3 regions of the Streptomyces sp. NPDC029041 genome follow, and region 3 is predicted to be linked to each of the others. Evidence: riboswitches for the same ligand, from Rfam matches in the RefSeq annotation. Region 3 holds a riboswitch; each other region holds the start of a gene.
The links. Region 3 has a riboswitch for thiamine pyrophosphate ahead of thiC (phosphomethylpyrimidine synthase ThiC). Riboswitches for the same ligand answer to the same signal wherever they lie in the genome.

Region 1 (2,258 bases), on a different contig from region 3:
CGAAGGCCGGCCCGGGTCTCGGTCAGCGGCAGCTCGGTGATGCCGGGGACCAGTTCGTGCGCGTCCCGCAGCAGCTCGTACACGCCGCCCGCGGTCACGGTGGTGTCCCAGCCCAGCTCCTCGCTGGTGGCCCCGACGACCAGCTCGCCGCTCGCGCGCGGCACCAGGTAGACGTGGCTGCCGCGCACGACCGCGCGCACGGTCCGGCTCAGGAACGGCCCGTGCCGCTGCGGCATGGTCAGCCGCAGGACCTGGCCCTTCACCGGCCGCACGGGAGGCAGCACGTCCTCCGGGACGCCCGCGAGCCGCCCGCTGAGACTCCCCCCGGCGAGCACCACCTGCCCGGCGGCCGCCTCGGTCCCGTCGGCCAGGACGGCACCCGCGGCCCGGTCCCGGACGACGGCGAGCCGCTCTGCCCACGTACGGCGGAAGACCACGCCCGTCCGCTCGCAGGCGGCGACCAGCGCCCCGGCCAGCCGCCGCGGATCGATCTGGTGATCGCCGTCGACTCGCAGCCCCCCGCGCACGCCCGGCGCGAGCATCGGCTCCAGGCGCCGGCACTCGCGCCCCGACAGCCACTGCGACTCCAGCCCCGACTGCTGCTGCAGGGCGTGCAGTTCGCGCAGGTGGGCCCGGTCGTCGGCGTCCAGCGCCACGGCGAGCGTGCCGCAGCGGCGGTAGCCGAGGTCCCGGCCGGTCAGCTCGGTGAGCTCGGCGGCGAAGTCCGGGTAGCGCCGGGCGGAGGCGAGGTTCAGACCGAGCAGGGTCTGCTCGCCGTAGTGCAGTTCCGTGACGGCGGCCAGCATCCCGGCCGCGACCTGAGCGGCCCCGCCGCCCGGCTCGGGGTCCACGACGGCCGTGGCGAACCCCCGTTGCGCGGCCCGCCAGGCCGTGACCAGGCCGATGATCCCGCCCCCGATGACCAGGACGTCTGACGACACGGACGTGGATGTGGACGTAGGCGACATGGGCGTCCAGCCCCTCCCTTCGCCGGCATGACCCGGATCAGGTTCGTACGGTCGGAGGCCGCCAGCCTCCCTCTCAGCCCGGTGCGTCCGGGCTCCCGCGAGTGCTTTACGTTGGCCACCCTAGCCCGACGCCCTGTCCCGCAGTAAGGGAGCCTCAGTCCATGGCCCGATCCCTCGACGGTCTCGTCCTCGCCCCGGTCGCCGACCAGGCCCCGGGGCAGGTGGGCACCCGCACCCGGTTCACGTACCACGAGCGGCAGGGCGAGATCTGGGCCGAGTACACCGGTGGCGACGTCGTACGCGGGCACCTCGTGGGTACCCGGAAAGGTGACCGGCTGGACTTCCGGTACGTCCAGCTCAAGCAGGACGGCACCACGTCCTCCGGGCACTGCGTCTCCTCGGTCGTGGAGCTGCCCGACGGGCGGGTGCGGCTGGAGGAGACCTGGGAGTGGGAGTCCCAGCAGGGTGACGGCACGAGCGTTGTGGAGCAGGTCACGGCGCATGAGCACTGACTGACGAAACGTCAGGTGTCTATGGTGATCAGGTGAGCGAGCAGACGCAGGAACCAGGTTCGTCCGCGCCGCGGCGCGTCGTCGTGGCGGGCGCGGGCATGGCCGGGGTGCAGACCGCCGTAGCGCTGCGCGAGCAGGGCTTCACCGGTGACGTGATCCTCATCGGCGCCGAGCCCCACCAGCCCTACGACCGGCCCCCGTTGTCCAAGGCCGTCCTGCTCGGCAAGTCCGAGGGCTCCGCCTTCGACGTCGACTTCGAGGCCCTCGGCATCGAACTGCGGCTCGGCTGCGAGGTGCTGGGCCTGCGCCCCGCCGACCACGAGCTGGACACCGAGGACGGGCCCGTGCCGTACGACGTCCTGGTCGTCGCGACGGGCGCGGAACCCGTCCGGCTGCCCGGCACCGAGGGCGTGCCGGGCGTGCACCTGCTGCGCACCCTCGACGACGCCGAGCGGCTGCGGCCCGTGCTGGCCCGCCGGCACGACATCGTGGTCGTCGGCGCGGGCTGGATCGGCGCCGAGTTCGCCACCGCCGCGCGCGAGGCGGGCTGCGCGGTGACCGTCGTCGAAGCCGCGGAACGCCCGCTCGCCGGGGCGCTGCCCGCCGAGGTCGCCGCCCCCATGGCCGACTGGTACGCCGACGCGGGCGCCGACCTGCGGACACGCGCGCGCGTGGAGCGCGTCGAACCCGGCGTCGTCGTCCTCGACGACGGCTCGCGGCTGCCCGCGGGCGCGGTCGTCGTCGGCATCGGCGCCCGCCCCGCGACGGCCTGGCTGGC
Region 2 (2,258 bases), on a different contig from region 3:
GACGGTCACGACCGCCCGCAGGACCTGCTTGCCGGGGAAGTCCAAGCGGGCGAAGACGTACGCACCGGGGAGGGCGACGAGCAGCGTGAGCGCGGTGGAGACCAGCGCCTGCCAGGTGGTGAACCACAGGACGTGCCGGACGTCGGACTGCGCCAGCACCTCCCCGATCCGCCCGAGGTGCCAGGTCCCGTCCGCCTTGAGACCGCGCGCGACGATCGCGGCGACGGGGTAGGCGAAGAAGACGGCGAAGAACGCGACGGGCACGGTGAGCAGACCGAGCCGCGCCGCGCTTCCGCGCCTCCTGCGGGCTACTTCAGAACGAGTGAAATCCACGACTTGACCCACTGGTCACGGTGGTCGGCGATCTTCGCCGGGGCCATGGTCTCCGGGTCCTTCGCCTGCGGCCCGTACTTCGCGAACTCCGGCGGCACCTGGGCGCCCTCGCGCACCGGGTAGACGAACATGTTGAGCGGCATGTCGTCCTGGAACCTCTTGCTGATGAGGAAGTCGAGGAGGGCCTTGCCGCCCTTGGTGTTCTCGGCGTTGCTGAGCAGCCCCGCGTACTCGACCTGCCGGAAGCAGGTGCCCTCGGCGACCCCGGTCGGGGCGGCCGTCGGCTTCGGGTCGGCGTACAGCACCTCGGCGGGCGGCGAGGAGGCGTACGACACGACGAGCGGCCGGTCGCCCTTGGCCTTCTTGCCGCTGCTGGAGCCGGAGAACTCCTCGTTGTAGGCCTGCTCCCAGCCGTCGACGACCTTCACGCCGTTGGCCTTGAGCTTCATCCAGTAGCCCTCCCACCCGTCGTCGCCGTACTCCGCGACCGTGCCGAGCAGGAAGCCCAGGCCGGGCGAGGACGAGGAGGCGTTCTCGGTGACGAGCAGGTCCTTGTACGCGGGCTTGACCAGGTCGTGGAGAGTCCGCGGAGGCGCCAGCTTGCGGTCGGCGAAGTACTTCTTGTCGTAGTTGACGCAGATGTCGCCGGTGTCGATGGGGGTGACCCGGTGCTTGTCCTGGTCGACGCGGTACTCGGGCAGGATCAGGTCGGATCCCTTCGCCTCGTACGACTGGAAGAGGCCGTTGTCGAGGGCGCGGGACAGCAGCGTGTTGTCGACGCCGAAGAAGACGTCGCCTTGCGGGTTGTCCTTGGTGAGGATGGCCTTGTTCACGGCCTGCCCGGCGTCGCCGTCCTTGAGGACCTGGACCTTGTACCCGGACTGCTTCTCGAAGGCCGCGATGACGTCCTTGGACGCGGCCCACGAGTCGTGGCTGACGAGCGTCACGGTCTTGGAGTCGCCGGACTCCTGGCCGCCGCCGGACGACCCGCAGGCGGCGAGCGTGCCGGCCATGCCGAGCCCGACGACCGCCGCCGTCAGCCGCTTGATGTTGTTACGCACTGGATTCCTCCTGGAGTGACCAGGAGAAGACGCGGCCCCGCCCGGGACTTCCGGGGTCCCGGGCAGGGCGCAACAGCTCGAGTGATGACCGATCTCCCTACCCAGAATGACCTGGGCCAGGTTCGGAGGGTCTGCGGCCGTGTGCCGCACTCTCAGCGCTGTGGCGCTCCCCTGTCGGAATATGCAGATGTTCTTACGGCGGTCAGACTACCGTTCGGTGGCGGCGAGCTGACCACACGCCCCGTCGATCTCCTGGCCACGGGTGTCCCGGATCGTCACCGGCACACCATGGGCGGCGATCGCCTCCACGAACGCCTTCTCGTCCTCGGGTCGCGAGGCGGTCCACTTGGAGCCGGGCGTCGGGTTCAGCGGGATCAGGTTCACGTGCACGGGCTTGCCCTTGAGCAGCCGTCCGAGCCGGTCACCGCGCCAGGCCTGGTCGTTGATGTCCCGGATCAGCGCGTACTCGATGGACAGCCGGCGCCCCGACTTGGCGCTGTACTCGAAGCCGGCGTCCAGCACCTCGCGCACCTTCCACCGGGTGTTCACCGGCACGAGGGTGTCGCGCAGCTCGTCGTCGGGCGCGTGCAGCGAGATGGCGAGACGGCACTTGAAGCCCTCGTCGGCGAACCGGTGGATGGCCGGGACGAGGCCGACGGTGGAGACGGTGATGCCACGCTGTGAGAGACCCAGGCCGTCGGGCTCGGGGTCGGTGAGCCGCCGGATGGACCCGATGACCCGGTTGTAGTTCGCGAGCGGCTCGCCCATGCCCATGAACACGATGTTGCTGAGCCGGGCCGGGCCCCCGGGAACCTCCCCGTCCCTGAGCGCCCGCATGCCGTCGACGATCTGATGCACGATCTC
Region 3 (2,258 bases):
TCACCTCGACCACCTTGGTGACGGTGGCGTCCTGCGTCTGCCGGTCGAAACCGACGCCGGTGCGCTCGTGTGCCGGAGCGCCGCCGGGCCACAGCACGGCGAGACCGACCAGCACGGCGGCGGCGAACGGGATGAGGATCGCCGCGATGACCTTGCGCAGGTGCTGGGAGACCGGCGTGGCCGGACCGTGACTGTGAGAGTGCCCGTGCCCGCCGCCCGCGCCGGAACCTGGGCCATGGCCGTTACCGTCGCCACCGCCCTGACCGGGGCCCTGTCCGTCGCCGCCACCCTGGCCGTGGCCGTGTCCGGGGCCACCGCCGTGCCCGTGGCCCTGCCCGTCGCCTCCGCCGTACCCGTCGCCGCGGCCGCGGCCGTGGCCGCCACCTCCGGTGGGCCCTGGTCCGTACCCGCCATCGGCTCCCTGTCCGGGGCCCTGTCCGCCGAATGGACAACTCTGACGGGGATGACCGCCCGGAGAACCGGTACCCCGGCCACTGCCGGAGCCCGTCCCATACTCACCGCGGTCCCCAGGGCCGAATCCCGCGTCCTGCCCGTACCCGAGCTCGGGGCTCTGCCGCCTGGCAGGTCCTTGCCCCCCGGCCGGCCCCTGCCCGGCTCCGGCGGCGTAATCATGGCCGTCACCACGGCCATTGCCGTTTCCGGCGCCGGATCCGCGGGGCGGCTCGGGCGGTGGGAAGGAGGGACGCTGCGTCGTGGTCACCGCCCGATCATCGCAAGAACGAGGGGGGCCCTCTGTTCACCGCGCCAGAATTGCCGCTAGCGTGGGGGCACCTTTTGTACACGCGGGAGCTCGGAGCACCGGGCTGAGAGGGCGCTGACCTCCGTCCCAGCGATGTTTCACATGAAACATCGCCGGAGTCGAGTGATGTTTCACACGAAACGTCGCCGGACGGAAACCGCTGCGTCGACCGCCGAACCTGTTACCGGGTAATGCCGGCGTAGGGAGTAGGTCTCATGACCAACAAGGACGCACGCACGCCTGCCTCCATCCAGGACGAGACGTCCGAGGAGGCCGGGAAGTCCATCGGCTGGCACAAGGCGTACATCGAGGGAACCCGCCCCGATCTGCGCGTGCCGGTCCGTCAGGTGCACCTCACCAACGGCCGGTCGGTCACGCTGTACGACACGTCGGGCCCCTACACCGATCCACTCGTCGAAACCGACGTCCGCAGGGGTTTGTCGCCGCTGCGCGAGAACTGGATCATCGCCCGCGGCGACACCGAGGAGTACGCGGGCCGCCCCGTCCGTCCCGAGGACGACGGCATCAAGCACACCTCCCCCCGGGGCGGTCTCCGGAACCTGGACGCGGTGTTCCCCGGCCGGCCCCGCCAGCCGCGTCGCGGCAGGGGCGGAGAGGCCGTCACGCAACTCGCGTACGCCCGCCGCGGCGAGATCACGCCCGAGATGGAGTACGTGGCCATCCGGGAGAACGTTTCTCCCGAGGTGGTCCGTGACGAGATCGCCGCAGGCCGGGCCGTGCTGCCGGCCAACGTCAACCACCCGGAGATCGAGCCGATGATCATCGGCAAGCGATTCCTGGTGAAGGTCAACGCCAACATCGGCAACTCGGCGGTGACCTCCTCCATCGAGGAGGAGGTCGAGAAGATGACCTGGGCGACCCGCTGGGGCGCCGACACGGTCATGGACCTGTCCACCGGCCGCAACATCCACACCACGCGTGAGTGGGTGCTGCGCAACTCCCCCGTGCCCATCGGCACCGTGCCGCTCTACCAGGCCCTGGAGAAGGTCGACGGCCGAGCCGAGGAGCTGACCTGGGAGATCTACAAGGACACCGTCATCGAACAGGCCGAGCAGGGCGTGGACTACATGACGGTCCACGCGGGTGTGCGCCTGCCGTACGTGCCGCTGACGGCGAACCGCAAGACCGGCATCGTCTCCCGCGGCGGCTCGATCATGGCGGCCTGGTGCCTCGCGCACCACAAGGAGTCGTTCCTGTACGAGAACTTCGAGGAGCTCTGCGAGATCCTCGCCGCGTACGACGTGACGTACTCGCTCGGGGACGGCCTCAGGCCCGGGTCGATCGCGGACGCCAACGACGAGGCCCAGTTCGCGGAGTTGCGCACGCTCGGGGAACTCAACCGGGTCGCGAAGCGTTTCAACGTTCAGACCATGATCGAGGGCCCGGGCCACGTCCCGATGCACAAGATCAAGGAGAACATCGACCTTCAGCAGGAGATCTGCGATGAAGCTCCGTTCTATACGCTCGGCCCGCTGAC

Region 1: linked by a shared signal. The riboswitch ahead of thiO (glycine oxidase ThiO) and the one ahead of thiC (phosphomethylpyrimidine synthase ThiC) in region 3 are both predicted to bind thiamine pyrophosphate.
Region 2: linked by a shared signal. The riboswitch ahead of AB0F04_RS26035 (thiamine ABC transporter substrate-binding protein) and the one ahead of thiC (phosphomethylpyrimidine synthase ThiC) in region 3 are both predicted to bind thiamine pyrophosphate.

What each region holds. Positions count from the first base shown of each region.
Region 1 is NZ_JBEZWO010000003.1:393,613-395,870, reverse strand. Features, by position in the region: gene thiO (glycine oxidase ThiO) at 1-968, opposite strand, end outside; TPP riboswitch at 966-1,077, opposite strand; gene AB0F04_RS09035 (hypothetical protein) at 1,130-1,480, shown strand; gene AB0F04_RS09030 (FAD-dependent oxidoreductase) at 1,513-2,258, shown strand, end outside.
Region 2 is NZ_JBEZWO010000010.1:117,256-119,513, forward strand. Features, by position in the region: gene AB0F04_RS26030 (iron ABC transporter permease) at 1-333, opposite strand, end outside; gene AB0F04_RS26035 (thiamine ABC transporter substrate-binding protein) at 309-1,346, opposite strand; TPP riboswitch at 1,471-1,577, opposite strand; gene rlmN (23S rRNA (adenine(2503)-C(2))-methyltransferase RlmN) at 1,602-2,258, opposite strand, start outside.
Region 3 is NZ_JBEZWO010000008.1:382-2,639, reverse strand. Features, by position in the region: gene AB0F04_RS21270 (YibE/F family protein) at 1-721, opposite strand, end outside; TPP riboswitch at 794-983, shown strand; partial or broken gene thiC (phosphomethylpyrimidine synthase ThiC) at 976-2,258, shown strand, end outside.